Regions from separate parts of the Streptomyces sp. NBC_01689 genome, predicted to be linked through region 1. Evidence: riboswitches for the same ligand, from Rfam matches in the RefSeq annotation. Region 1 holds a riboswitch; each other region holds the start of a gene.

Region 1 (9,722 bases):
CAAGCTGCGGGGCAAGGGCGGCCTGTCCGGCTACCCCTCGCGCGAGGAGTCCGAGCACGACATCATCGAGAACAGCCACGCCTCCACGGCGCTCGGCTGGGCGGACGGCCTGGCCAAGGCCCGTCAGGTGCAGGGGGAGAAGGGCCATGTCGTCGCGGTCATCGGCGACGGCGCGCTGACCGGCGGAATGGCGTGGGAGGCACTGAACAACATCGCCGCCGCGAAGGACCGCCCGCTGATCATCGTCGTCAACGACAACGAACGCTCCTACGCACCGACCATCGGCGGACTCGCCAACCACCTCGCCACCCTGCGCACGACGGACGGCTACGAGCGGGTGCTGGCCTGGGGCAAGGACGTACTGCTGCGCACCCCTGTGGTCGGGGCCACGCTCTACGAGTCCCTGCACGGCGCCAAGAAGGGCTTCAAGGACGCCTTCGCCCCGCAGGGCATGTTCGAGGACCTGGGACTGAAGTACGTCGGCCCCATCGACGGACACGACACGAGGGCCGTGGAGTCCGCGCTGCGGCGCGCGAAGCGCTTCCACGGGCCGGTGCTGGTCCACTGCCTGACGGAGAAGGGCCGCGGCTACGAACCGGCCCTCGCGCACGAGGAGGACCGCTTCCACACCGTGGGTGTGATGGACCCGCTGACCTGCGAGCCGCTCGCGCCCTCCAACGGACCATCCTGGACCTCGGTGTTCGGCGACGAGATCGCCCGGATCGGGGCCGAGCGCGAGGACGTCGTGGCGATAACCGCCGCGATGCTGCACCCGGTGGGGCTCGGCAGGTTCGCCGAGCGGTTCCCGGACCGTGTGTGGGACGTGGGGATCGCCGAGCAGCACGCCACGGTCTCCGCGGCCGGACTCGCCACCGGCGGCCTCCATCCGGTCGTCGCCGTCTACGCCACCTTCCTCAACCGAGCCTTCGACCAGCTCCTGATGGACGTCGCCCTGCACCGCTGCGGCGTCACCTTCGTCCTGGACCGGGCCGGTGTCACCGGAGTCGACGGCGCCTCGCACAACGGCATGTGGGACATGTCCGTCCTGCAGGTCGTGCCGGGTCTCAGGATCGCCGCGCCGCGCGACGCCGACCAGCTCCGCGCCCAGCTGCGGGAGGCGGTCGCCGTCGACGACGCGCCGACGCTGATCCGCTTCCCCAAGGAGTCGGTGGGCCCGGCGGTCCCGGCGACCGACCGGGTGGGCGGCCTCGACGTCCTGCACCGGTCCGCGGAGACCCCGCAGGTCCTCCTGGTGGCCGTCGGCGTGATGGCGCCGGTCTGCCTCCAGGCCGCCGACCTGCTGGAGGCCCGGGGGATCGCCTGCACCGTCGTCGATCCCCGCTGGGTCAAACCCGTCGACCCGGCGCTGCCCGGCCTCGCCGCCGAGCACCGGCTCGTGGCGGTCGTCGAGGACAACAGCCGGGCGGCCGGCGTCGGCTCGGCGGTCGCGCTGGCCCTCGGGGACGCCGACGTGGACGTACCGGTAAGGAGGTTCGGGATCCCGGAGCAGTTCCTTGCGCACGCCAAGCGCGCGGAGGTGCTGGCCGACATCGGGCTCACGCCCGTCGAGATCGCCGGGCGGATCGGGGCCTGCCTGGCCGTCAAGGACGAGTTGTCCAAGGAGAAACAGGAATGACGACCCCTTCCGGGAAGCGGGAGTTCGACCTCGGCGCGCTGCTGGCGGAGCGCGGGGCCGAGCGGTACGAGCTGCACACCAAGTACCTGAACCACCAACTCCCGCGCATGCTGCACACCATCGGCTTCGACAAGGTCTACGAGCGGGCCGAGGGCGCGCACTTCTGGGACGCGGACGGCAACGACTACCTGGACATGCTCGCCGGGTTCGGGGTGATGGGCCTGGGCCGCCATCACCCCGTCGTCCGGCAGGCGCTGCACGACGTCCTGGACGCCTCGCTCGCCGACCTGACGCGCTTCGACTGCCAGCCGCTGCCCGGGCTGCTGGCCGAGAAGCTGCTCACCCACAGCCCGCACCTGGACCGGGTGTTCTTCGCCAACAGCGGTACGGAGGCCGTGGAGACCGCCCTGAAGTTCGCCCGGTGCGCCACCGGCAGACCGAGGATCCTCTACTGCTCCCACGCCTTCCACGGCCTGACCACCGGGTCGCTCTCCGTGAACGGCGAGGACGGGTTCCGGGACGGCTTCGCCCCGCTGCTGCCGGACACCGCCGTCCCGCTCGGCGACCTCGACGCGCTCGGCCGCGAGCTGGCGCGGGGCGACGTCGCCGGGCTCATCGTCGAACCCATCCAGGGCAAGGGCGTGCACGAGGCCCCGCCGGGCTATCTGCGCGCCGCACAGGAGCTGCTGCACCGGCACAAGGCGCTGCTCATCGCGGACGAGGTGCAGACGGGCCTGGGACGGACCGGGGACTTCTACGCCTACCAGCACGAGGACGGCGTGGAACCCGACCTGGTGTGCGTGGCCAAGGCGCTCTCCGGGGGCTACGTCCCGGTCGGCGCCACCCTCGGCAAGGACTGGATCTTCAAGAAGGTCTACTCGTCGATGGACCGGGTCCTCGTCCACTCGGCGAGCTTCGGGGCCAACGCGCAGGCCATGGCGGCCGGGCTCGCCGTGCTCTCGGTGATGGAGAACGAGCAGATCGTCGCGAACGCGCGGGCCACGGGTGAACTGCTGAAGACCCGGCTCGCGGCGCTCGTCGACACGTACGAACTGCTCAGTGACGTCCGCGGCCGGGGGCTGATGATCGGCATCGAGTTCGGGCGGCCCAAGTCGCTGAAACTCCGCAGCCGCTGGACCATGCTGCAGGCCGCGCGCAAGGGGCTCTTCGCGCAGATGGTCGTGGTCCCGCTGTTGCAGCGGCACCGCATCCTCACCCAGGTCTCCGGGGACCATCTGGAGGTGATCAAGCTGATCCCGCCGCTGATCGTCGGCGAGCGGGACGTGGACCGCTTCATGGAGGCCTTCGTCGCCGTGATGGACGACGCGCACAGCGGCGGCGGGCTGATGTGGGACTTCGGGAAGACGCTGGTCAAGCAGGCAGTGGCGAACCGCTAGGCGAACCGCTCCTGTCCCGCCCTGTTTCGTCACACTTTTTGTATCCCGATCCGCCCCGTCCCGAGTGCCGTCCGGTCCTCGGGGTGGGGGCGGTCGTGAGTTCTTTGCCTCTGAGGCAATAAATTTGCCCGAGAGGCAAGTCTGCGGCTCAATGGAGGCATGAGCCCCATCGAGCCGGGGGCGGCGGACACGCCGCCCGAGCCCGGGGCAGCCGAGGTGCTGCCCGTCGTCGCGCCGCAACTGCGTGAACTGCGGCGGCGCGCCGCACTGACCCTGGAGGCCGCGGCCCGCGCCGCCGGCCTCTCGGCCGCGCATCTCTCCAGGCTGGAGACGGGACAGCGCCAGCCCTCGCTGCCGATGCTGCTCGCCCTCGCCCGCATCTACGGTACGACGGTCTCGGAGCTGCTGGGCGAGAGGGCCGCCGAACGTGACGCGATCGTCCGGGCGGCGGACATGGAGCCGACCGCGGCGGGCGGCTGGACCTACTGGCAGGCCGGTTCCCCGGGCCGCGGGATGCAGGCACTGCGTGTGCACGTCCCCCACGGGTCCCAGGGCGACATCGTGCGCGTCCATCCCGGCGAGGAGTGGCTCCACGTGCTCCAGGGACGGCTGCGGCTGCGCCTGGGCGACACCACGCAGGTCCTGGCGCCCGGGGACAGCGCGCACTTCGACTCGTTGACCCCGCACCGGATAGCCGCCGCCGACCAGGCGGGGGCCGATCTCCTCTTCGTACACACCCTGCTGCAGAGCCCCGCCGCCGCGCTGTGCCTCGGCCCGGCGGCGGCGCACCCGACCCTGGGAGAGACGTCATGACGGAACCCACGGAGCCCGGCCCCCGGCGGTCCATGGAGGACAAGTTCCCCCGTGCGCTGTGGGTGCGGCTGATCATCTACGTCGCTGTCGGCCACCTCTTCGCGGCCTTCATCTACCTGCTGTTCACGCTGGGAGCGCAGAACCAGTAGAGCCGGGACCGACCCGTGCCCGTACGGCCGTGTCCACATGGCTGTACGGGCGCGGCCGTACGTACGGGCGCCGACGTCAGTCGAGGAGGCGCTCGCGCAGCCGGTCGCGCAGCTCCGGGGTCAGGCGCAGGGCCTTCTCCAGATAGCCGTCGACACCGCCCCAGGTCTCCTCGATCGTCTCGAAGGCCGCCGTCAGATATTCGACCCGCGCGTCGAACAGCGGGCTGAGCAGCTCCATGACCTCGGGGGAGCGGGCCGCGTCGGAGGTGCCGTTGCGGTGGACCTTGTAGCGGCGGTGCCGGGCGTTCGACTCCAGGTAGTCGGCGACGATCGCGTCGCGCTCGACGCCCACGGCGAGGAGCGTCACGGCTATGGACAGGCCCGCGCGGTCCTTGCCCGCCGCGCAGTGCATCAGCGCGGGCACGCTGTCCTCGGCCAGGGCGTGCAGCACCTGGGTGTGCTCGGCGGTCCGCTCGGTGATGATCGCGCGGTACGAGCCGATCATCCGGGCCGCCGCTCCGCCGTTGCCGAGGTGGGCGCGGAGCTGGTCCAGCTCGCCGTCGCGGACCATCTTCCAGAACTCGCTGCCGTCGGCCGGGTCGGTCAGCGGCAGATTCACGTTCCGCACACCCGGAAGCTCGACGTCCGGCCCCTCCAGCTTCTGGTCCGAGGCGTTGCGGAAGTCGAAGACGGTGTGCAGCCCGAGGGAGGAGAGGAACGCGGTGTCCTCCGGCGTGGCGTGCGCGAGGTGACCGCTGCGGAACAGCCGCCCGGGCCGCACCCGCCGGCCGTCCACGGTGGGCAGGCCGCCCACGTCCCGGAAGTTGCGCACGCCGGTCAGTTCGGGCTCGGTCGACGGGACCTGCTGCGTCACGGGGGCTCCTCCCATAGGTCCGTCGGCACCGCTCGTCGTCGCCCGCCGACGGGAATCGCCTCTCGACGATACGACATGGGTTCCTGGGGCAATGAGTTGTCCACAGGGTTGATATCACCCATAGGTCCCATATGTGCAATCTGTCGGATGTGATGGAACTGGCCCTGGAATATGCACTCATGGGGTGACGTGCGTGAGCAGCGTCATACATGTGACGATGCGTTGCGGCATCCGATTTCCGGTGCGCCCGTGCGGCCGGGCGGGGACCCGGGTGGAGGGCTCTTCGTGCACGGAGGGTGACGGGCAATCAGGGCATCGATCAAGAAAGAGGTGCGTACCGGGTTCGCGGACGGTTGTCGCCGCGCCGGTCCCTCGCCTACGTTCGCCCTCAATCCGGACGGACGCCCAATCCTGCCGCCGCCCGGAATCCGCACTCACCCGTACACGGCAGGAGCGGGGGACCCACAGGTATCGCGCCTGTTCCGGTCTCCGGAACGGCTAGGGGTACAGCCGTGCCGTCGCGCGGCCGGACATCTCCAGTCCGCACCCGACAGCTCACCTCGCAGGCGCCGGAGAGGAAATGCGCCATGCCCGCGAAGGGTAAGCACCGTCGTCCCAAGTTCCTGCGTCTGCCCCGCTCGATCGCCGTGGCCGGCACCGGTGGTGCCGCGCTCGCACTGCCGTTGATGGGGGCCGTCTGCGCCCACGCCGCGGCCCCGGCGGCCGCCGTCCCGTCCGCCGCGCAGAAGATCGCGACGGTCTCCGTGTCCGCCGGAACCGCGGTGGAGAAGACCTATGTCGTGAAGGCCGGTGACACGCTCGCGAAGATCGCCGACCGTCAGCACGTCAGCGGCGGCTGGAAGAAGCTCTACGCCGACAACCGCGCGGTCGTGGGCGCCGATCCGGCGGCGATCCGGCCCGGTCTGAAGCTGACGATCGCGGGGCCGGACACCACGCACTCGTCCGTGTCCACCGCCACCCCGACCTCCGTCGGGCCCGCGGTCGAGGCCGCCGCCAAGGCTCCCCAGGCCGCCGCCGCGGCGTACACCCTCCCGGTCGAAGGGGCCACCATCGGCACCGGCTACAAGGTGCCCGGCAGCATGTGGTCGAGCGGCTATCACACCGGTGTGGACTTCGTGGTCCCGACCGGCACCACGGTCAGGTCCGTCGCCGCGGGCACGGTCGTCTCGGCCGGCTGGGGCGGCGCCTACGGCAACCAGGTCGTCATCCAGCACGCCGACGGCCGGTACTCGCAGTACGCCCACCTGTCCGCGCTCTCCGTCTCGGCGGGGCAGAGCGTGACCGTGGGGCAGCGCATCGGCCTCTCCGGCGCGACCGGCAACGTCACCGGTCCGCACCTGCACTTCGAGATCCGCACGACACCGGACTACGGCTCGGACCTGGACCCGGTCGCGTACCTGCGCGCGCACGGCGTCGTCGTCGGCTGACGCACCCCCACACGTCCCGCGGGCCGGACCCCTTGAAGCAAGGGGTCCGGCCCGCGGTGTGTCGGCTGTTCAACCACGCCTGGGGAAGCCCTATTCCGGATTTCGGCCATTCTTTATGAGTGGCTTATATCACCACCCGTCAACCCATTCCTACGGTCGCGTAGCTCACATCCCAAGGTGAATCATGGCTCGACGTGGCAGACGATTCGAAGAGTGACAACAGAGCGGTGATCGGGTCGTACGTGGCGGTGGGGGACAGCTTCACCGAAGGCGTCGGCGACCCCGGCCCCGAAGGAGCCTTCGTCGGCTGGGCGGACCGTTTCGCGGTCCTGCTCGCGGACCGGCAGCCGGAGGGCGACTTCACCTACACCAACCTCGCGGTCCGCGGGAAGCTGCTCGACCAGGTCGTCGAGGACCAGCTCGGGAGGGCCAAGGAACTCGCCCCGGACCTGGTCTCCTTCTGCGCGGGCGGCAACGACATCATCCGGCCCGGCACCGACCCCGACGAGGTGGCGGAGCGCTTCGAGCGCGCCGTCGCCGACCTCACCTCCGCCGTCGGCACCGTCATGGTGACGACCGGCTTCGACACCCGTGGCGTCCCGGTGCTCAAGCACCTGCGCGGCAAGATCGCCACGTACAACGGGCACGTCCGGGCCATCGCCGACCGGTACGGCTGTCCGGTCCTCGACCTGTGGTCCCTGAAGACGGTCCAGGACCGGCGCGCCTGGGACGGCGACCGGCTGCACCTGTCGCCGGAGGGCCACACGCGGGTCGCGCTGCGGGCCGGTCAGGTGCTCGGCCTCGACGTGCCCGCCGACCCGGACCAGCCGTGGCCTCCCCTTCCGCCCAGGGGCACGCTGGAGGTACGGCGGGACGACATCCACTGGGCGCGCGAGTACCTGGTGCCGTGGATCGGGCGGCGGTTGCGCGGGGAGTCCTCGGGCGACCACGTGGCGGCCAAGGGGAGCCTGTCGCCGGACGACATCAAGATGCGGATCGGGTCCGTCGCCTGAGCCGTATGAGTCGTATGGGCCGCGCGAGGCGGCGGGACGGACGGCGGACGGGTCCGCGGGGACGCCGGCCCTGACGGGGACGGTGCGCGGGGGCGGACTGCTCAGCGCACCGCCGCCGTCAGGGCCGCGCGGTCGAGTCCCAGCTCACGCGCCAGCGCGTCGTCCACCCACTCCTGGGCCCGCGTCCGTGACACGGCGCCCGTGTACGCGGTCATCTGCACCGCAAGCCCGTCGAGCAGGGCGGTCAGCCGCAGCGCGGCACCCGCGGGATCCGGGCACCGGAACTCCCCGCCGGCCACGCCTTCCGCGATCACCTCGGTGATCGCCGCCTTCCACTGGCTGTCGAGATGGCGGGTGACCTCCCGCAGCGCGGGCTCGCGCAGCGCCGCGCCCCAGCCCTCGATCCACAGCCGCCACCCCTTGGCCTGGCCGGTCGGGGCGTACCAGCGGACGGCCGAGCGGAGCCGCCGCAGCGCGGACGTGCGACGGCCGAGCAGCTTGCGCAGATGGGCGAGGTCGTCCTCGGCGGCATGGGTGAACGCGGCCGCGACCAGCTTCTCCTTGGTGGAGAAGTGGTACAGCACCAACGCGTTGCTCACCCCGAGGGAGGAGGCGACGTCGGCGATCCGCACCGCCGCGACGCCCCGTGCCTCGATCTGTCCGACGGCGGCCCGCAGCAACTCCTGACGCCGCTCCGCCACGCTCAACCGCACCCTTGCCACGCGGTAACCCTAGTGCCTCGCCGGGGCGGCACGGCGGGGCACCGCCCGATCCGGACGCGGGCCGCCCTTTCCGGCGCCCCCGAACTCCCGTATCGCTCAGGCGAGTTGGGTGAGGCGTGGGGTCCTCGGGCGAAGGGCGGTACGGAGGAGCGGCCCGGACCGCGGGACCCGGACGACTGGTGCGAGGGCCGGTGCGAAGGCCCGGCACGGGCGGCCGGCCCGGAGCCCCGGGACGGTCAGCGGTACCACCCGAAGCGTTCCGCGATCACCGGGAGCCGGTCGGCGACGATGGCGTGCGCGGCGGCCCGGGGCGTCGTGCCGTCGGCCTCCGCGCGGGCCAGCACCCGGTCGATCAGACCACGCATCGAACGCCGGGTGTACGCGAACGCCTCCTCGGCGTCCGCGCCGATGTCGCCGAAGAGGGTCCACCACCACCAGGCGTTCGTACCGGAGTTGACGACCACGTCCGGCAGCACGAGGACGCCGCGCGCGGCGAGCAGGTCCTCCGCCTCGGGCAGGACCGGCATGTTGGCCGCCTCCACGATCCAACGGGCCGTGACGCGACCCTGGTTCGTGGTGTCGATCGCGTACGAGACCGCCGCGGGCACCAGGACGTCCGCGTCGGCCGACAGCCAGGCGTCGGCGGGGAGTTCACGGTCGGCCGGGCGCAGCGCCGCGCGGTCCACCGTCCCGTAGGCGTCCCGCGCCGCGAGCAGCGCGTCGACGTCGAGCCCTCCGGGGTTCCCGATCGTGCCCCTGACGTCGGCGACGGCCACGACGGTGAGGCCGGCCCGCGCGAGGAAGCGCGCCGTGGCACCGCCCATGGTGCCGAAGCCCTGCACGGCGACGCGCGTTCCCCTGTACGCGGTCCCGGCCCGGTCGAGGGCCGCGAGCACCGACTCGGCGACACCGCAGCCGCCGACCAGTTCGTCGAGCCCGATCCCGTCCACCTCGACCGCGAAGGCGTCGGCGAGACGGCTCCGCGCGCTCTTCTCGTCGTCGAGCAGCGGGTACACGGCCTGGATGGACGAGACGAGTCCCGCTTCCGCGGCGGCCCGGTCGACGAGGTCCTGGGTGAGCCCGAGGTCCTCGCCCGTCGTCCAGAAGGCCTCGATGTACGGGCGCATGGCCCGCAGGTAGCGCACCAGGAGGCCGTACGCCGCCGGGTCCCGGGGGTCGCAGTCGATGCCGCCCTTCGCGCCGCCCAGCGGGATGTAGCGGCCCTCGGGGTTGTAGTGCAGGGCCTCCTTCATCGTCATGCCCCGCGCCAGTCCGGCGACCTCGTCCAGGGTGCAGCCCTCACGCATCCGCAGCCCGCCGCTGGAGACACCGCGGACCAGACGGTCGACCACCAGGAAACCCGGGCGGCCGGTGACGTGGTCGGTCCAGGTGAGGGTGATCAGTGGCGAGGCCGGGGGCACGGTCGACGGCGCGGTCATGGGGTCTCCTCGGGGGGCGGCGATCGGGGTGGGGCGGAGGGGCGTGCGTGGGTGCCGCTCGGGAACGGCACTCCTCCAGGAAGCGGCCGTCCTCGGCGGGAGCGTCGGCATCCTCTCGTACCTCCCGGCGCGGACGGTCCGGCGCGAACGCCCCCGACCGGAACCTTTACTGAATCGCGAGTCAGTATCGTAGGGCCGTGCCGACCGTGCCGACCGTGCCGACCGTGTTGA
Region 2 (9,722 bases), 5.9 Mb from region 1:
GTAGACAGGGCAACAGTCACGAGGGCGCCCCGTCGGGCGCGCCCGTCGCGAACGTCAGGAAGGGACTGTGCATGTTCCGGAAGGTACTTGTCGCGAACCGTGGTGAGATCGCCGTCCGCGCGTTCCGCGCCGCCTATGAACTGGGCGCGGGAACGGCGGCGGTGTTCCCCTACGAGGACCGCGGCTCGCTGCATCGTCTCAAGGCCGACGAGGCCTACGAGATCGGCCGGAGAGGGCACCCGGTGCGTGCCTATCTGTCGGTCGAGGAGATCGTGGGAGCGGCACGCAGGGCCGGGGCCGACGCCGTCTACCCCGGTTACGGATTCCTGTCCGAGAACCCCGAGCTGGCGCAGGCCTGCGAGGAGGCCGGGATCACGTTCATCGGGCCCAGCGTCGGTGTGCTGGAACTGACCGGGAACAAGGCGCGCGCGGTCGCCGCTGCACGCGCGGCGGGCGTCCCCGTCCTGGGGTCGTCGCAGCCGTCGACCGATCTGGAGGAGCTGACGGCCGCCGCACGGGACGTCGGCTTCCCGCTGTTCGTCAAGGCGGTCGCCGGCGGCGGCGGGCGTGGCATGCGGCGCGTGGACGACCCGGCGCACCTGCGCGAGGCCATCGAGGCGGCGTCCCGCGAGGCCGAGTCCGCCTTCGGCGACGCCACGGTCTTCCTGGAGAAGGCCGTCGTCGACCCCCGCCACATCGAGGTGCAGATCCTCGCCGACGGCGAGGGGAACGTCATCCACCTGTTCGAACGGGACTGTTCGGTGCAGCGGCGCCATCAGAAGGTCGTCGAACTGGCACCCGCACCCAACCTCGACCCCGCGCTGCGGGAGCGCATCTGCGCCGACGCGGTGGCCTTCGCGCAGAGCATCGGATACCGCAACGCCGGCACCGTCGAGTTCCTTCTCGACCGGGACGGCAACCACGTCTTCATCGAGATGAACCCGCGGATCCAGGTCGAGCACACGGTGACCGAGGAGGTCACCGACGTCGACCTGGTCCAGGCGCAACTGCGCATCGCCTCCGGCGAGACCCTGGCCGACCTCGGCCTCTCCCAGGACCGGATCCAGCTGCGGGGCGCCGCACTGCAGTGCCGGATCACCAGCGAGGACCCGGCCAACGGGTTCCGGCCCGACACCGGCACCATCAGCGCGTACCGCTCACCGGGCGGCTCCGGGATCCGGCTGGACGGCGGTACCGCCTTCGTCGGTTCGGAGATCAGCGCCCACTTCGACTCCATGCTGGTCAAACTGACCTGCCGGGGACGGGACTTCGCCACCGCGGTACGGCGCGCCCGGCGCGCGGTCGCCGAGTTCCGCATCCGCGGGGTGGCCACGAACATCCCGTTCCTGCAGGCGGTCCTCGACGACCCGGACTTCCAGGAGGGCCGGGTCACCACCTCGTTCATCGAGGAACGCCCGCATCTCCTGACCGCCCGCCACTCCGCCGACCGCGGCACCCGCATCCTCACGTACCTCGCCGACGTCACGGTCAACAAGCCGCACGGCGAACGCCCGCACCTGATCGACCCCACGACCAAACTGCCGGACGTCCCCACCGGCGCACCGCCCGCCGGGTCGAAGCAGCGGCTGACGGAGCTCGGGCCGGAGGGCTTCGCGCGGTGGCTGCGGAAGTCGCGCTCCGTGGCGGTCACCGACACCACCTTCCGGGACGCCCACCAGTCCCTGCTGGCCACCCGGGTGCGTACCAAGGACCTGCTGGCCGTCGCCCCCACGGTGGCCCACACGCTGCCCGAGCTGCTCTCGCTGGAGTGCTGGGGCGGCGCCACCTACGACGTGGCCCTGCGGTTCCTGTCCGAGGACCCGTGGGACCGTCTGGCCCGGCTGCGCGAGGCGGTGCCCAACATCTGTCTGCAGATGCTGCTGCGCGGCCGCAACACGGTCGGCTACACCCCGTACCCCACGGAGGTCACCACCGCCTTCGTCGAGGAGGCCACCCGGACCGGCATCGACATCTTCCGCATCTTCGACGCGCTCAACGACGTCGGCCAGATGCGGCCAGCGATCGACGCCGTGCGCGAGACGGGCTCGGCCGTCGCCGAGGTCGCCCTGTGCTACACCTCGGACCTGTCCGACCCGGCCGAGAAGCTCTACACACTCGACTACTACCTCCGGCTCGCCGAGCAGATCGTCGACGCCGGCGCGCACGTCCTGGCGATCAAGGACATGGCCGGACTGCTCCGGGCGCCCGCCGCCGCGAAACTGGTGACCGCGCTGCGCAGGGAGTTCGACCTGCCGGTCCACCTGCACACCCACGACACGGCGGGCGGCCAGCTGGCCACCTACCTCGCCGCGATCGACGCGGGTGCCGACGCCGTGGACGGGGCGGTGGCCTCCATGGCGGGCACCACCTCGCAGCCGTCGCTGTCCGCGATCGTCGCGGCGACCGACCACTCGGAGCGGCCGACCGGACTGAGCCTGCGGGCGGTCGGCGACCTCGAACCGTACTGGGAGATCGTCCGCAGGATCTACGCGCCGTTCGAGGCCGGTCTCGCCTCGCCCACCGGACGCGTCTACGACCACGAGATCCCCGGCGGTCAGCTGTCCAACCTGCGCGTCCAGGCACGCGAACTGGGCCTCGGCGACCGGTTCGAGGACATCGAGGCGATGTACGCCGCAGCCGACCGCATGCTCGGCCGCCTGGTCAAGGTCACCCCGTCGTCCAAGGTGGTCGGCGACCTCGCCCTGCACCTCGTCGGCGCGGGCGTCCCGCACGAACGGTTCGCGGCCGACCCCGGCGCGTACGACATCCCGGACTCCGTGATCGGTTTCCTGCGCGGCGAGTTGGGCGATCCGCCCGGCGGCTGGCCGGAGCCGTTCCGCAGCAAGGCCCTGAAGGGCCGCGCCGCGCCCAGGCCGGTCGTCGAACTGTCCGGCGAGGACCGCGACGGACTGGAGAAGGACCGCCGGGCCACCCTCAACCGGCTGCTCTTCCCGGGCCCGGCCAAGGAGTTCGAGGCGCACCGCGACGCCTACGGCGACACCGGCGTGCTCCCGAGCAAGGACTTCTTCTACGGTCTGCGGCCGGGGGAGGAGCACGAGGTGGACCTCGACCCCGGGGTGCGGCTCCTCATCGTCCTGGAGGCGATCGGCGAAGCGGACGAGCGCGGCATGCGTACCGTGATGGCCACGCTCAACGGCCAGCTCCGGCCGATCCAGGTGCGTGACCGCTCGGTGGCCTCCGACCTCCCGGCGGCGGAGAAGGCCGACAAGACGGACCCGAAGCACGTGGCGGCACCGTTCGCCGGCGTGGTGACGCTGTCGGCCGCGGCCGGGGACCAGGTCGAGGCGGGTGCGACCATCGCGACGATCGAGGCGATGAAGATGGAGGCCGCCATCACCGCCCCGGTCGCCGGAACGGTGGGACGTCTGGCCATCACGTCCGTCCAGCAGGTGGAGGCGGGCGATCTGCTGATGGTGATCGACTAGGCGGGGCGGGGCGGTGCGGGTCGGTGCCGGCCGTCGCCGACCGGCACCGACCGGCGACGGCCCTCGCAGGCCGGGCGCCCGCGCGCAGGGAGTGGTCCGGGTCCCGGACCGGGTCACTGCTCCCGTATTCCCCACGGCGACCCGTACGCGGTGAGCAGGTCGAGGAAGGGGCGGGCCGAGAACGCCTCGGGGCCGAGGACCCCGGCGCCGCTCCACGCCCCCGTGGCCAGGAGTTCGAGGGCCACGACCGGGTTGACGGCCGTCTGCCACACCACCGCCTGGGAGCCGTACTCGGCCATCGACCACTGGTTGTCGACGACGTGGTACAGGTAGACCTCGCGCGCCGCGCCGTCCTTGGTGCCGCGCACCCACGTGCCCGCGCAGGTCTTGCCGTGCATGCGCTCGCCGAGCGTGGCCGGGTCCGGCAGACACGCGGCCACGACGTCCCGCGGCGACACCCGCACCGGGCCCGCGGCGCTCGGCACGGTCACCGGGTCCGTGCGGTCCAGCCCGAGCAGATGCAGCGTCCTGAGGGTCTGGATGAACTCCTCGCCCAGGCCGTACTTGAAGGTCACCCGCCGCGCGTCGATCCAGCGCGGCACGAGCAGCACCTCCTCGTGCTCCACGTTCACGCACTCCACCGGACCGATGCCCTCGGGGAAGTCGAAGACCTCCGGCTCGCTGAACGGCGCCGTGGTGAACCAGCCGCGGTCCGCCTCGTAGACGACCGGCGGGTTGAGGCACTCCTCGATGGTGGTCCAGATGCTGAAGGACGGAGCGAAGTCGTAGCCGTCGACGGTGAGGTTCGCACCGTCGCGGATGCCGATCTCCTCGATCTCGTCGAAGAGTTCGTCGGCGGCGTAGCGCGCGAAGACGTCGGACAGCCCCGGTTCGACCCCCATGCCGACGAGAGCGAGCGCGCCCGCCTTCTCCCAGTCGGCGGCCTGCGCGAACTGCGCGTCGCCGAGCATGACCCCGCACTCGTCGTACGGCCGCTCGGGATGCGGGCGCGACAGGGACATCGCCATGTCGACATAGGTGGCGCCGGCCGCGCGCGCCGCCTGGAAGAGGGGCATCACGAACCGTGGATCGGTGGCGTTGAGCAGGACGTCGCACCCGTGCCGGCTCAGCAGCGCGGTCACCGCGGCCTGGTCGGACGCGTCGACACGCTCGGCACGGAAGCGGCCGGCGTCGGCGAGCGCGGCGACCGCGGCCTCGGCGCGGCCCAGGTCGTAGTCGGCCACGACCATCGTCTCGAAGAAGGGGCGACGGGCCGCGATCCGGGTGATGGCGGTGCCCACACCGCCGGCTCCCACAAGCAGAACACGCATGACACGGACTTCCTCTCTGCGGAGAAGGGACGTGCCCGCGCGGACCGGGAAGCGGCGCCCCTGGCGGCCGATCCAACGCCCGGCGCTCGGATAAGGTCAATGGTGTTGGCATAAGAGCCGAGGCGCGGCGGGACCGGGAGAGCGAGGTGGCGACGGTGCCGAAAGCGGTGGTTCCCGAGGAGAAGCGGCGGCGTCGGCGCCCCACCAGGAGCGGCACCGTGCTGTCCGAGCGGCTCATCGTCGAGACGGCCCTCAGGATGCTGCGGGAGCACGGCAGCGCGGGACTCAGCGCGCGCCGGCTGGGCCTGGCCCTGGACGCCGATCCCAGCACCCTGTACCGGTACTTCCGCGGTATGGACGATCTGACCCTGGCGATCGGCGACGCGCTGATCGGCCAGGCCCTGGAGGGCTGGCGGCCCACGGGGAAGTGGCGCTCGGACCTGCGCGGCCTCGGGCTGCGCATCCACGCCGTGTACGTCGGTCATCCGCAGGCGGCCCTGCTGACCGCGAACCGGGTCACCGGCCGGGCCCACGAACTGGCGGCCGACGAGGCCATCCTCGACGTCCTGCGCACGGCGGGGTTCCCGTTGCCCGACACGGTACGGATCTATCAGGCCTTCATCGACCAGACCCTCGCCTTCGCCGCCCTCGACGCTGCCTCTCTGGCACTGCCCCGGGAGAGCCGCAGCGCCGACGAGGACATGTGGCGTTCGACGTACGCGCGTCTGCCGCGTGCCACCCATCCCCGGATCGCGGAGGCGGCACCCCTCCTGGTGGCCCGCATGGTCGACAGCGCCTATCCGACGGCCCTGGAGATGCTGTTGGACAGCGCCGCGGCGCAGTGGCGGGCGCTGCGGGTCCGCTGACGTCGACGTCGTCCGGACGTCTCGCGACCCGCGTCCGGACGGTGGCGGGAGCGCTCCCACGGCGGGAGGATACGGCTCATGACTCACGAGCCGACGATCCGCCCGTACCGGGCCGAGGACCGCGCCGCGGTGGCCCACGTGTGTGTGATGACGGCCCACGAAGGAGGGGACTCGCGGGCCGTCCACCCCGACCTGGAGCTGATGCCGACCCTGTTCGCCCACCCCTACTGCCACCTCGAACCGGAATTGGCCTTCGTGCTCGACGACGGGACCGGTCGGGCGGTCGGCTACGTGGTGGGCACCTCCGACACCGCGCGGTTCGTCCGGGACTTCCGGGACGTCTGGATCCCGGCCGTCGCCCCGCGCCACCCCCGGAGCGCGACGCCGCCGCGCTCGCCGAGCGAGGAGATGGTCGACCTGCTGCACCACCCCGAGCGCATGATCCTGCCCGAACTCGCCGCGTATCCGGCGCATCTGCACATCGACCTGCTCCCGGACTGGCAGCGCAGGGGCCACGGCCGGGCGCTGATGGACACCCTCCTCGGGGCGCTCGCCGGTCGCGGTGTCCCGGCCGTCCACCTCGGCATGGTCACCGCCAACACCTCCGCCCGCGCCTTCTACGACCGCCTCGGCTTCCACGTGATCCCCGTACCGGACCCGGGACCCCTGACGTATCTCGGCAGGCGGACGGGCCGGACGCGCCGCTCGCCCTGATCCGCACGGGAGGTGCGGGCGGCCGTGTGCCGGGGAGAGGGAGGGGCCGGACTCAACCTTATGAGGATCTCCTGCCTCTTTATGAGGAGACGTCCTGCGGTCGGTGGGGGGAGAGGGCATTGCTTGGGGCGGCGGAAGAACGTCACGGCGATGTCGGCAACGGAGCAGGCCGGACGGCGGGAGCCGGCGCCGGTCCACCACTGCGCGCCGTGCACGCGGGTGCGCACGAGGACGCGCACGACGGCGCGCGTCCTCGTGCGCGGGACGACGCAAGGGACGACGCGCCGGACGGTGTGTGCGACGTTCCCCGCGACGTCCCCTGCGACGACGTACGCGGCCGGCGGGGCGGCACGGCGTACCGGTTCGTGTCGTTCGCCGGGCGCGCCCTGCGCCGCGAGTGGCACGGCATGGCCGTCGAACCGCTCCGGCAGCTGACGCGCCGTGGACTGTCCGGACTCCTGCTGGCCTTCGTGGCCGCCTTCGGTGTCGTCTTCTTCCACGCGATCGCCCAGCATCCGACCGGCGCCACGGTGGTGCGGCTGACCGGCGGGGTCACGGCGTCCCTGCCGTTGCCGCTGGCCCTGTTGCGCACCCCCGTGTCGCTGTACGTCCCGGCCCTCGACCTGCCCGTGTGGGCGGGCATCACCCAGCTGTTCCTCGCGTTCGCGCTCGCCGAACTCGCCCTCGGCCGGGCCCGGACCCTGGCCATCGCCTACGTCACCACGCTGGCCGGCACCCTGACCGTCCGCGTGATGATCGCGATGGGGCCGGGCTGGTGGGGCCTGGGTCTGCCAGCCAGGATCGGGGACGTGCTGGACACCGGGCCGTCCGCCGCGGTGGTCGGCCTGTTCACCTACCTCGCCGTCGTCCGACGCGCACCCGTGGTGTTCGCGCTCACCGGCGGCTCGATGGTGTGGGAGTCGATCGCGAGGCCCAATCTGGCGGGCCGGGAACACCTGATCGCGGTGGCGGCCGCGCTGGTCCTCGGGCTTCTCCACGGGCGCCGGCGAAGATCCTTGCGGGCCCTGGCGATCCTGTTTCCCGAGCGCCGGACGGTGGGTCTCCCGACCCTCCCGACCGGAGCCGCTTCCGTCCCGTGGGCTTCGCCCGCCCCAACCGGTCCTGGCCCATGGTCCGTTCCTGTCCCGCCGTCCGTTGCGGACGCGCGGTCCGGCCCGGGGCCGTCCGCGAGGGACGGCTCGTCCGGGGACGGGGCGTCCGCATCGGACACCTTGTCCGGGCTGAGGCCAGCCGCGCGGACAGCCCGGCGGGCCGTCGGGCATCGCGCCGGCGACGCGTCGCCACGAGCGCGCTGACATGGGCAGAAGGCGTCCCCGTGGCGGACCCCCCGCGCGCGTGGGTGCCGGGAGGCGCGGTGTGTCGTCGGCGGACCGGCCCCGGCGTCGGCCCGCGCCTCCCGAGAAAGTACGCAAGAACTCGTCCGAGATCGTGAATACGACGAAGGTCACAATTACATATCGGACACTTCGCACATCAATCTTCACGCGAGGGACACAAGTTGGCTAAGTTGGCGCCAGGCCATACGACTTCCTCCGGCGAACCTCGCCGGGTCGGTTGGCCTCCGCCTAATCCGGTGCGGCCTCACGGCGACCGGAGCCGGGGACCCAACCGAACCCTGGGGTGAATCGGCCCAACTGCCCGACCGGGCAACGGCCGTAGGGCATACCTTCCGGATCTGTCCGCCCGAACCCGACAGCTAACTCGGTAGGCGGAGTACGGAAGGAGTACGTCCGTCATGGCGCCGGAACGCACCCCGGGCCCTGGAGGCAGCAGCCTCCCCGGCATGTCCCGCTCCGCACCCGCGACGTCGGCCCGCTCCTCGGCGGGCCTGTTCCCGCAGAGCCCCGACTCCCCCTCCCTCGGAGGGGGCGACGCCCCGAGCCGCGAAGAGGTCCAGCAGCGGATCAGCTCCCTCTACGACCGGGCCGAGACCGCCACCGGGAACTACAACGCGACCCGCGCGATGCTCAGCGGTTCGCGCGGTCGCCTCAACCCGGCGCGGGACAACGGCCGCAGGAACACCGAGACCACGCTCGACGACGTGTCCCGGCCCTGGTTCGACGTGGCCCGCGCCCAGTTGGGCCCGAGCGCCCCCGCGCGGCTGCCGGCCGACAGGACGCCGAAGCGCCGGGCGGAGGCGCTCCCCGCACCCGTCTCCAAGCCCCTGGAGAGCGGTTCCTCCGCCCGGGCGCTGGAGGCCCCGGGCCGCCCCGTCCCGGAGCTGACCGCCGGCCCCGGAGCGGGGCCCAGGGCGGAGCTGACCGCCCGTCCGGCGGCCGGACCGGCGGCGGAACTCCCCGCCGGGAGGGCCGTCGCGGCGCTGGAGGCCGGGACCGGGGTGCGTCAGGAGGCCGCCGGGGCACTGCCCGCGCCGGCCGTCGAGTCCCCTCACTCCTCCTCCTCGCTGAAGAGCCGCAAGGAGCGGAACCGGCGTAAACTCGCCCTCGCGCGTGACCTGTTGGCGCGGCACGCCGTCCAGCAGCGGACCGCCCCGGTCGCGGCGATCGAGGCACCGCCGGCCCGGCAGGCCTGGCCGAGCGCCGAGGAACTGGTCCGCCGTGAGGCCGAGGAGCAGTGGCGGGGACCGGTGTCGGCCGGTGCGGGCCTCGGCGCGCGGGTGGACACGGCCGCCCGCCCGGACGCGGGTGACCTCCTCGGCGGCGACGCCTCCCTCGACGCGGGAACCCCCCTGTACGCGGCGATGATGTCGTCCTCGGGACTGACGTTCGCCCCGGACCCGGCGTCCACGTCGGACACGGGGTCCCTGCCGGGCGTCGTGGCCGGCCCGGGTGCGGCCTTCGGGTCGGACACGGCGTCCGTCCCGGGCATGGCCTTCGTCCCGGACACGACGTTCACGCCGGGCATGACCTTCGCCTCGGACACGGCGTTCGCCCCTGGGACGTCCTACGCCCCGGAGCTGTCCTACGCCCAGGGCGTGGCCTGGGGGCCCGACCGACTCGTCGCCCCGGACCCGCTCACCACGCCGGATCCGTCGTTCGTCGCGGAGCCGCCCCGCACGCCCCTCGGCTCGCACACGGGACACATCCCCGCCGTGACCGTCGCCCCCGACGCGTCCTTCGCCCCGGCGGCATCCGTCGGTGCCGGGATGCCGGGCATCGCGGGCATGGCCGTGGGTGGCGACACGGCCGGCTCGGGATACGACGTGAAGGCCGCCAAGGCGCTGGACTTCGCCCGCGCCCAGATCGGCAGGCCGTGCGTATGGGGCGCGGCCGGGCCGGGTTCGTACGACTGCGCGGGCCTCACCCGTGCCGCGTGGATGGTGGCCGGGGTCGCGCTCCCGCGCACCGCGGGCGACCAGGCGGCGGCCACCACGCCGATCCCGC
Region 3 (9,722 bases), 830 kb from region 1:
CGAGTGAGCCGAAGTTGCCGTGGCCGTCGACCAGCGGCAGGCGCATGGAGAACGGCTGGGCCAGCCGCACCAGGGCGTCGTAGATCGACGCGTCGCCGTGCGGGTGGAGCTTGCCCATCACCTCGCCGACGACACGCGCGCACTTCACATAGCCGCGGTCCGGGCGCAACCCCATCTCGTTCATCTGGTAGACGATGCGCCGATGCACGGGCTTGAGGCCGTCACGGGCGTCCGGCAGGGCTCGCGAGTAGATGACCGAGTACGCGTATTCGAGGAAGGAGCCCTGCATCTCGTCCACGACGTCGATGTCGAGGATCTTCTCCTCGTACGAGTCGTCGGGCGGCGGGGTCTTCGTGCTGCGGCGGGCCATCGCTGCTGCGGCTCCTTCACAGTCTCTGCCGGGGCATGAACGGGATCTGACGCGCACCATTGTGGACCGCCCCGCTGACAACGCGGACCGCGACCCGTCCGTAGGGGCCTCGCGGGGGCCCTTTCCGCCCGCTCCCGGGGCGCGGGAGCACGGCCCCGCGCCGCAGGTGAGTCTCGCTCTCGGCGTACGGGGCGCGGGAACTTCGCCACCCGTCGGCACGCTTGCATACAGTGGCAGGACCGACAGGAATTCTGCAGTTTCCGCGATCGAAGGGACGTACATGCCCATGGGTCACACGGCCACAGCTGAGACAGGCTCCGGCGGCCTGACAGCGACCGAGCACCGCCTGGCCAACGGCCTGCGCGTGGTGCTCTCCGAGGACCACCTGACCCCGGTCGCGGCGGTGTGCCTCTGGTACGACGTCGGCTCGCGCCACGAGGTCAAGGGCCGTACCGGACTCGCTCACCTCTTCGAGCACCTGATGTTCCAGGGATCGGGTCAGGTGAAGGGCAACGGCCACTTCGAGCTGGTGCAGGGCGCCGGCGGCTCCCTGAACGGGACCACCAGCTTCGAGCGCACCAACTACTTCGAGACGATGCCGGCCCACCAGCTGGAGCTCGCCCTCTGGCTGGAGGCGGACCGGATGGGCTCGCTGCTCGCCGCGCTCGACGACGAGTCCATGGAGAACCAGCGGGACGTCGTCAAGAACGAGCGCAGGCAGCGCTACGACAACGTGCCCTACGGCACCGCCTTCGAGAAGCTGACCGCGCTCGCGTACCCCGAGGGCCACCCGTACCACCACACCCCGATCGGATCGATGGCGGACCTGGACGCGGCGACCCTGGAGGACGCCCGCGCCTTCTTCCGCACCTACTACGCGCCCAACAACGCGGTGCTCTCGGTCGTCGGGGACATCGACCCCGAGCAGACGCTCGCCTGGATCGAGAAGTACTTCGGCTCCATCCCGGGGCACGACGGAAAGCCCGCCCCGCGTGACGGTTCGCTGCCCGAGACCATCGGTGAGCAGCTGCGCGAGGTCGTCGAGGAAGAGGTCCCGGCGCGCGCCCTGATGGCCGCCTACCGGCTCCCCGAGGACGGCACGCGCGCGTCCGACGCGGCCGACCTCGCCCTGACCGTCCTCGGCGGCGGCGAGTCGTCCCGGCTCTACAACCGGCTCGTACGCCGCGACCGCACCGCCGTCGCGGCCGGGTTCGGCCTGCTGCGGCTCGCCGGGGCGCCCTCCCTGGGCTGGCTGGACGTGAAGACCTCGGGCGACGTCGAGGTCCCGGTCATCGAGGCCGCCGTGGACGAGGAGCTCGCCCGGTTCGCCGAGGAGGGCCCCACGGCCGAGGAGATGGAGCGCGCCCAGGCCCAGTTGGAGCGCGAGTGGCTGGACCGGCTCGGCACGGTCGCGGGCCGCGCCGACGAACTGTGCCGGTACGCGGTCCTGTTCGGCGATCCGCTGCTCGCCCTGACGGCCGTCGGACGCATCCTCGACGTCACCGCCGAGGAGGTCCAGGAGGTCGCCAAGGCCCGCCTGCGCCCCGACAACCGCGCGGTGCTCGTCTACGAACCGCTCGCCGCCGAAGCAGACGAAGCCACCGACGCCGCTGACGAGACCGACGAGGAGGCGGCGAAGTGACCGAGCTCGCCACCATGGACTTCCACCCGCAGCCCCAGGCCGGCCGGCCCAAGCCCTGGGCCTTCCCCGCTCCCGAGCGCGGCACGCTGGACAACGGCCTGACGCTGCTGCACTGCGACCGCCCCGGCCAGCAGGTCGTCGCCGTCGAGGTGCTGCTCGCCGCGCCCCTGGACGCCGAGCCCGCCGGTCTCGACGGGATCGCCACGATCATGGCGCGCGCGTTCTCGGAGGGCACCGACAAGCTCTCCGCCGAGGAGTTCGCCGCCGAGCTGGAGCGGTGCGGCGCCACCCTCGACGCGCACGCGGACCACCCCGGTGTCCGCCTCTCCCTCGAAGTGCCCGTCTCGCGGCTCCCCAAGGCACTCGGTCTGCTCGCCGACGCCCTGCGGGCACCGGCGTTCGCCGAGAGCGAGATCGAGCGGCTGGTGCGCAACCGGCTCGACGAGATCCCGCACGAGAGCGCCAACCCGGCCCGCCGCGCGGCCAAGGAGCTCTCCAGGGAGCTGTTCCCGGCCGGCTCGCGGATGTCCCGTCCCCGGCAGGGCACGGAGGAGACCGTCCAGAAGATCGACGCGGCGGGTGTCCGCGCCTTCTACGACCGGCACGTGCGGCCGGCGACGTCCACCGCCGTCATCGTCGGCGACCTCACCGGCGTGGACCTCGACGGGCTGCTCGCCGAGACGCTCGGCGCCTGGACCGGTTCCACCGGCGAACCGCGCCCGGTGCCGCCGGTCACCGCCGACGACACCGGACGGGTGGTCATCGTGGACCGCCCCGGCGCGGTCCAGACGCAGTTGCTGATCGGCCGGGTCGGCTCGGACCGGCACGACCGGGTGTGGCCGGCCCAGGTGCTCGGCACGTACTGCCTCGGCGGCACCCTCACCTCGCGGCTGGACCGGGTGCTGCGCGAGGAGAAGGGCTACACCTACGGGGTGCGGGCGTTCGGCCAGGTGATGCGTTCCGCCCCGGACGGCACGGGCATCGCGATGCTCGCCATCAGCGGTTCCGTGGACACCCCGAACACCGGGCCGGCGCTGGACGACCTCTGGAAGGTGCTGCGCACCCTCGCCGCGGACGGTCTGACGGACGCCGAACGGGACGTCGCCGTGCAGAACCTCGTGGGTGTGGCGCCTCTCAAGTTCGAGACCGCCGCGGCCGTCGCGGGCACGCTCGCCGACCAGGTCGAGCAGTACCTGCCCGACGACTACCAGGCGACGCTGTATCAGCAGCTCGCCGCGACCGGCACGGTGGAGGCCACCGCGGCCGCGGTGAACGCCTTCCCGGTGGACCGTCTGGTCACCGTCCTGGTGGGCGACGCCGCGCAGATCGAGGAGCCCGTCAAGGACCTCGGCATCGGTGAAGTGACCGTCGTGGCCGCTGAGTAGCGGCGCGGCACGAGGCGCGGCGGACGACGCGACTCCAGGGGCCCGGGTGACCGAAGAGTCACCCGGGCCCCCTTTTGCCCCGACAACACCCTCCATTTGTCCGTATTGGCAGGGAGGTTGCCTTTACGCCCTGTGGCATGCACTACAAAAACCGTGTTCCGTTTGTCGATCGAAAGACGGCCCCCTTAGCGTCGGTCCGGCTGTTCGTCAGGCAGTGCGCCGCGTCCGCGGCACCGGACAGTCATCGCCGAGTCCCCGTACGGCGCGAGCCAGGGGAGCCGGGGACCCGTACGCAGTCCCTGGGGTGAATCGGGCCTCCTCCCCGTGAGGACTTCCGTAGGAGACCTTCCTGCTCCGAACCCGTCAGCTAACCCGGTAGGCGAGAGGGAAGGAAAGGACCGAGCCCCTACATGGCGTTCACCTGTGGCCCCGGGAAACACCGTCGGCCGAGCCGCGTGAAGCGCACCACCTCGAACGCCGTCGGCGTCGCGGCGCTCACCACCACCGGTGTCATCGGCACCCTGGCCGCTCCGGCCCTGGCCGCGGACAGCTCCGTCGAGCAGACCGGGCTGACCCAGGCCGTCACCATGGGCGACACCGTCGCCGTCCAGATCGACGCGCAGGCCGCCGCGCAGCAGCGGGCCGCCGACGAGGCCGCGGCCCGCCGGAAGGCCGAACAGGCCGCGCGCAAGCGGGCCGTCGAGGAGGCGAAGAAGGAGCGCGAGGCCAAGGAGCGCGCCGCCCGCGCCGCCGAGCGCAAGCGTCTCAACACCTTCGTCCTGCCGATCCCCGGCTCGTACGTCTCCACGGGCTACAAGGCCGGCGGCAGCCTCTGGTCCTCCGGCAGTCACACCGGTGTCGACTTCCACGCCGCGTCCGGCACCCCGGTTCACGCGGTCGGCGCGGGCACGGTGGTCACGGCGGGCTGGGGCGGCGCCTACGGCAACCAGATCGTCCTGCGGATGCACGACGGCACGTACACGATGTACGGCCACCTGTCGTCCATCGAGGTCTCCGTCGGCCAGACCGTCACGCCCGGCGGCCGGCTGGGCCTCTCCGGTGCCACCGGGAACACCACCGGCCCGCACCTCCACTTCGAGGCGCGCACCACGGCGGAGTACGGCTCCGACATCGACCCGGTCGCCTACCTCCGCTCGCACGGCGTGAACGTCTGACCCGTCGCGCCCGTACGGCCGACGCCCGGCGTCCGTGCGTCCGGCATGCCCCCGCTGTCCGTACCACCGGCGCGAGGCGTCCGTACGTTCACACGTCCGGTGTCCGTACGTCCGAAGCCCCGGCTCGCCCGAGCCGGGGCTTCGGCGTTTCGAACTGCTGTCTGTCCAAAAAATATCCATGATTCCGGCCCGCCGTCGGAAATTCCGGTCCGCTGCAATAGAGTCGCCGAAAGAGCGTCGATCGACCGCGTTTCGCGGGGATTAAGGCGGAGGTCCGGTCATGCGCATTCCCGCGCACTCGGTATGCACGGCGATCCGCGACGACATCGTCGCGGGTGTCTACGAGCGCGGCGGCCGGCTCACCGAGGAACTGCTCGCGCGCCGCTACGGCGTCTCGCGCGTCCCGGTGCGCGAGGCGCTGCGCACCCTGGAGGCCGAGGGGTTCGTCGTCACCCGCCGGCACGCGGGCGCGTGTGTGGCGGAGCCCACCGAGCAGGAGGCCGCGGACCTGCTGGAGATGCGCATGCTGCTGGAGCCGCTGGGCGCCTTCCGGGCCGCCCAGCGGCGCACCGAGGCCCACCTCAAGGTGCTGCGTGGCCTGGTCAGGCTGGGCCAGGAGCGCTCCAGGAAGGGCAACAGCGAGGATCTGCGCTCCCTGGGCGGCTGGTTCCACGAGACGCTCGCACAGGCCTCCGGGAGCCCCGCGCTCACCTCCACGCTGGCCCAGCTGCGGCACAAGATCGCCTGGATGTACACGGTCGAGGCGCCCGCCGACCCGGTGGAGTCCTGGGCCGAGCACGGCGGCATCGTGGACGCGGTGGCGCGCGGCGACGGCGAACGGGCCCGGGCCGTCACGGTGCTGCACACCGAGCGCGCCACGGCCGCGCACCGGCTCAGGTTCCCCGGCGGGGGAGAGCGCCCGGACCGTGTGAGGACTTCGCAACATCCCGTAAACATGACGGGCCTGCGTCATTAACACGGGGGCCGTATACAAAGAGAGGTAATTCGCGGGAGATTATTTCTGCTGCCCGGAATACGGAAAAGCGAAGGGCCCGCCCATTGATTTCGGGCGGGCCCTTCGCTCAGTGTGCGGGGTGTTTTCCTCCGGTGTGGAGGTCTTTTCCGCCGCACGGAGGAGGAATCCCGGGTGGGGTGCCTCAGACGGTCTCGGGGAGTTCCTCGAGACCCTCGGCGACCAGCTTGGCCAGCCGGTCGAGAGCGGCGTCCGCTCCCTCGGCCTCCGAGGCCAGGACGATCTCCTCGCCGCCCTGGGCGCCCAGGCCCAGGACCGCGAGCATGGAAGCCGCGTTGACGGGGTTGCCGTCCGCCTTGGCGATCGTCACGGGGATGCCGGAGGCCGTGGCCGCCCGGACGAAGATGGAGGCGGGACGGGCGTGGAGGCCCTCGGCCCAGCCGACGTTGACGCGGCGCTCAGCCATGTGATGCTGCCCTTCAGGGGTTCAGGGTTGTCTAGACCAGTGTTCCATAGAGTGAAGCGCGCCCGGAGCGGGTGTCCCACCCGTCCCGGACCCGGCTTCGGACCCCGGCCTGGATCCGAATCCGCTGCCCCTAGCCTGCCTCGCGCCGCTGTCGGACGCGAGCCGTACTCTGGGGCCCATGCAGACCTCGTCGGACCGGCACGAGTACCCCTCCCACTGGGAGGCCGACGTGGTGCTGCGCGACGGGGGAACGGCCCGCGTCAGGCCCATCACCGTCGACGACGCCGAGCGCCTGGTCAGTTTCTACGAGCAGGTCTCGGACGAGTCGAAGTACTACCGGTTCTTCGCGCCCTACCCGCGACTGTCCGCCAAGGACGTCCGCCGCTTCACGCACCACGACTTCGTGGACAGGGTGGGCCTCGCGGCGACCATCGGCGGCGAGTTCATCGCCACCGTCCGGTACGACCGCATCGGCCCCGGCGGCCTGCCGGCCTCCGCGCCCGCCGACGAGGCCGAGGTCGCCTTCCTCGTCCAGGACGCACACCAGGGCCGCGGTGTCGCCTCGGCCCTGCTCGAACACATCGCCGCGGTGGCCAGGGAGCGGGACATCCGCCGGTTCGCCGCCGAGGTGCTGCCCGCCAACACCAAGATGATCAAGGTGTTCACCGACGCCGGGTACCAGCAGAAGCGGCACTTCGAGGACGGTGTCGTACGCCTGGAGTTCGACCTCGAACCCACCGACCGCTCCCTCGCCGTCCAGCGCGCACGCGAGCAGCGCGCCGAGGCCCGGTCCGTGCAACGTCTGCTCGCACCCGGCTCGGTCGCCGTGATCGGCGCCGGACGCACGGCCGGCGGGGTGGGCCGCAGCGTCCTCGCCAACCTCCGCGCGGCCGGCTTCACGGGGCGGCTGTACGCGGTGAACAAGTCGCTCGGGGAGAAGGAGCTCGACGGGGTCCCCGCGCACCGCTCCGTCCGCGACATCGGCGAGCACGTCGACCTCGCGGTCGTCGCCGTGCCCGCGCCGTACGTCCCCGAGGTCGTCGCCGAGTGCGGCGAGCACGGCGTGCAGGGCCTCGTCGTCGTCTCGGCCGGCTACGCCGAGAGCGGTCCCGGGGGGCGCGAACGCCAGCGGGAACTGGTCCGCCAGGCCCGCACGTACGGCATGCGGATCATCGGCCCGAACACCTTCGGGATCATCAACACCGCCCCCGGCGTACGCCTCAACGCCTCCCTGGCACCGGAGATGCCCCGCCCCGGACGGATCGGCCTGTTCGCGCAGTCCGGGGCCATCGGCATCGCCCTGCTGTCCCGGCTGCACCGGCGCGGCGGCGGTGTCACCGGCGTGACCGGCGTGTCCACGTTCGTCTCCACCGGCAACCGCGCGGACGTGTCCGGCAACGACGTCCTCCAGTACTGGTACGACGACCCGGACACCGACGTCGCCCTGATGTACCTCGAATCCATCGGCAACCCGCGCAAGTTCACCCGGCTGGCGCGCCGGACGGCGGCGGCGAAGCCGCTGGTCGTGGTGCAGGGCGCACGGCACGCGGCGGCCCCGCAGGGGCACGCGGTCCGGGCCACTCGGCTGCCGCACGCCACCGTCTCCGCGCTGCTCCGGCAGGCCGGCGTGATCCGGGTCGACACGATCACCGAGCTGGTCGACGCGGGCCTCCTGCTGGCGCGCCAGCCGCTTCCGCCCGGCCCCCGGGTGGCGATCCTCGGGAACTCCGAGTCGCTGGGACTGCTGACCTTCGACGCCTGCCTCGCGGAGGGACTGCGGCCGCTGCCGCCGCTGGACCTGACCACGGAGGCCTCGGCGGAGGACTTCCACCGGGCACTGGCCCGCGCCCTGGCCGACGACAGGTGCGACGCCGTCGTGGTGACGGCCATCCCCGCGGTGGGGGAGACCTCCGTGGCGGACGCGGCCCTGGCCGGGGCGCTGCGCTCGGCCTCGGCATCGGCCCCGGCCAAGCCGGTGCTGGTGGCGCACGTGGAGCTCGGCGGACTCGCCGAGGCACTGTCGGCCGCCGCCAGCACGGCCCCGCAGACCGGCCCCGGCGGCCCCGCGGCCGCCGCCCCGCCCGGAGCGCACCCCGCACCCGTCGGACGGCGGGACCCGGACGGGCCCTCCGCCGACGCCCCCGACGAGACGCGCCTCATCCCCGCCTACCCCGCCGCCGAGCGTGCCGTCCGCGCGCTCGCCGAGGCCGTGAAGTACGCCCAGTGGCGACGGGAGGCGGCCGAGCCCGGCAAGGTGCCCGAGTACGAGGACGTCGACGAGAGGGGCGCCGCCGAACAGATCGACGCGCTCCTCTCCCGGGGCACCGGGCTGACCCTCGGCCCCGAGGACACCTGCGCGCTGCTCGGGCGGTACGGCGTCGACGTACGCCGGGCGCTGCCCGCGCCGACGCCCGACGAGGCCGCCGCGGCAGCGCGCACCCTCGGCTACCCCGTGGCCCTCAAGACCACCGCCCCGCACCTGCGCCACCGCGCCGACCTCGGCGGCGTCCGCCTGGACCTGGCGGACGAGGAGCAACTGCGCAGGGCGTACGGAGAGTTGACCGAGCTCTTCGGGACCCCGGAGGAGCTGCGGCCGGTCGTGCAGGCCATGGCACCGCGCGGGGTGGACACGGTCGTACGGGCCGTCATCGACCCCGCGGCGGGCGCGGTGCTGTCGTTCGGCCTGGCCGGAGCCGCCTCGGAGCTGCTGGGGGACACCGGGCACCGTCTGATCCCGGTCACCGACCGGGACGCGGCCTCGCTGGTCCGGTCGATCCGGACGGCCCCGCTCCTGTTCGGCTGGCGCGGCTCGGCCCCCGTCGACACCGCGGCCCTCGAAGAGGTGATGCTGCGGGTGTCGCGCCTGGTGGACGATCATCCGGAGGTCGTCGGGGTCTCCCTGGAGCCGGTGGTGGTCGCCCCGCGCGGGCTGACCGTGCTCGGCGCCACCGTCCGGCTGGCCCGCGCCCCCCTCCGTGACGACCTCGGCCCCCGGACGCTGCCCGTCGTCTGACCGGCGGCGCGGTGCCCCACCGGCGCCGTCCCGGGTCCGGTTCCGATCCGTCCACGACAGAGACCCACGAGCGGTGCCTCGCAGTCAGTGGGCCCCCGTAGGATGGACGTCATGGCCAAGACCAGTACGACGACCCAGGGGCTGCGAGCGGCGATCGAGCGCAGCGGCTACTACCCGGCCCTCGTGGCCGAGGCGGTGGAGGCCGCGATCGGCGGCGAGGCCATCCGGTCGTACCTGGTCCACCAGGAGACGACGTTCGACGCCAACGAGGTGCGCCGGCACGTCACCGTGCTCGTCCTGACCGGCAACCGCTTCATCGTCAGCCACACCGACGAGCAGAACGCGGACACGACCTCCCCCACGCCCTACGCCACCACGTCCACGGAGTCCGTGAAGCTCGGCCGGATCTCGTCCGTCGTGGTCAGCCGGGTCGTCGCCAACCCCGAGTCGTACGCGCCGGGCACGCTGCCCCGCGAGGTCGTGCTGACCATCGGCTGGGGCGCGGTCGCCCGTATCGACCTGGAGCCCGCGGCCTGCGGCGACCCCAACTGCGAGGCGGACCACGGCTACACCGGCAACTCGACGGCCGACGACCTGAGCCTGCGCGTCAGCGAGGCGGGGGACGGCCCGGAGACCGTCCGCCAGGCCCTCGCCTTCGCGCAGTCCCTCTCCGAGGCGACCGCGGACCCCACCCGCTG

The links. Region 1 has a riboswitch for cyclic di-AMP ahead of OG776_RS10040 (LysM peptidoglycan-binding domain-containing M23 family metallopeptidase). Riboswitches for the same ligand answer to the same signal wherever they lie in the genome.
Region 2: linked by a shared signal. The riboswitch ahead of OG776_RS35405 (NlpC/P60 family protein) and the one ahead of OG776_RS10040 (LysM peptidoglycan-binding domain-containing M23 family metallopeptidase) in region 1 are both predicted to bind cyclic di-AMP.
Region 3: linked by a shared signal. The riboswitch ahead of OG776_RS13405 (M23 family metallopeptidase) and the one ahead of OG776_RS10040 (LysM peptidoglycan-binding domain-containing M23 family metallopeptidase) in region 1 are both predicted to bind cyclic di-AMP.

What each region holds. Positions count from the first base shown of each region.
Region 1 is NZ_CP109592.1:2,356,749-2,366,470, reverse strand. Features, by position in the region: gene dxs (1-deoxy-D-xylulose-5-phosphate synthase) at 1-1,636, shown strand, start outside; gene OG776_RS10060 (aspartate aminotransferase family protein) at 1,633-3,033, shown strand; gene OG776_RS10055 (helix-turn-helix domain-containing protein) at 3,193-3,846, shown strand; gene OG776_RS10050 (DUF6126 family protein) at 3,879-3,995, shown strand; gene OG776_RS10045 (tyrosine-protein phosphatase) at 4,072-4,869, opposite strand; cyclic di-AMP (ydaO/yuaA leader) riboswitch at 5,295-5,453, shown strand; gene OG776_RS10040 (LysM peptidoglycan-binding domain-containing M23 family metallopeptidase) at 5,457-6,317, shown strand; gene OG776_RS10035 (SGNH/GDSL hydrolase family protein) at 6,545-7,330, shown strand; gene OG776_RS10030 (TetR/AcrR family transcriptional regulator) at 7,432-8,031, opposite strand; gene OG776_RS10025 (glutamate dehydrogenase) at 8,289-9,491, opposite strand.
Region 2 is NZ_CP109592.1:8,227,406-8,237,127, forward strand. Features, by position in the region: gene OG776_RS35380 (pyruvate carboxylase) at 72-3,446, shown strand; gene OG776_RS35385 (saccharopine dehydrogenase family protein) at 3,560-4,777, opposite strand; gene OG776_RS35390 (TetR/AcrR family transcriptional regulator) at 4,933-5,643, shown strand; gene OG776_RS35395 (GNAT family N-acetyltransferase) at 5,722-6,357, shown strand; gene OG776_RS42525 (hypothetical protein) at 6,567-7,673, shown strand; cyclic di-AMP (ydaO/yuaA leader) riboswitch at 7,931-8,105, shown strand; gene OG776_RS35405 (NlpC/P60 family protein) at 8,162-9,722, shown strand, end outside.
Region 3 is NZ_CP109592.1:3,185,361-3,195,082, reverse strand. Features, by position in the region: gene OG776_RS13420 (DNA gyrase/topoisomerase IV subunit A) at 1-370, opposite strand, end outside; gene OG776_RS13415 (M16 family metallopeptidase) at 651-2,012, shown strand; gene OG776_RS13410 (M16 family metallopeptidase) at 2,009-3,397, shown strand; cyclic di-AMP (ydaO/yuaA leader) riboswitch at 3,633-3,794, shown strand; gene OG776_RS13405 (M23 family metallopeptidase) at 3,808-4,572, shown strand; gene OG776_RS13400 (GntR family transcriptional regulator) at 4,853-5,548, shown strand; gene OG776_RS13395 (HPr family phosphocarrier protein) at 5,730-6,011, opposite strand; gene OG776_RS13390 (bifunctional acetate--CoA ligase family protein/GNAT family N-acetyltransferase) at 6,190-9,024, shown strand; gene OG776_RS13385 (DUF5998 family protein) at 9,136-9,722, shown strand, end outside.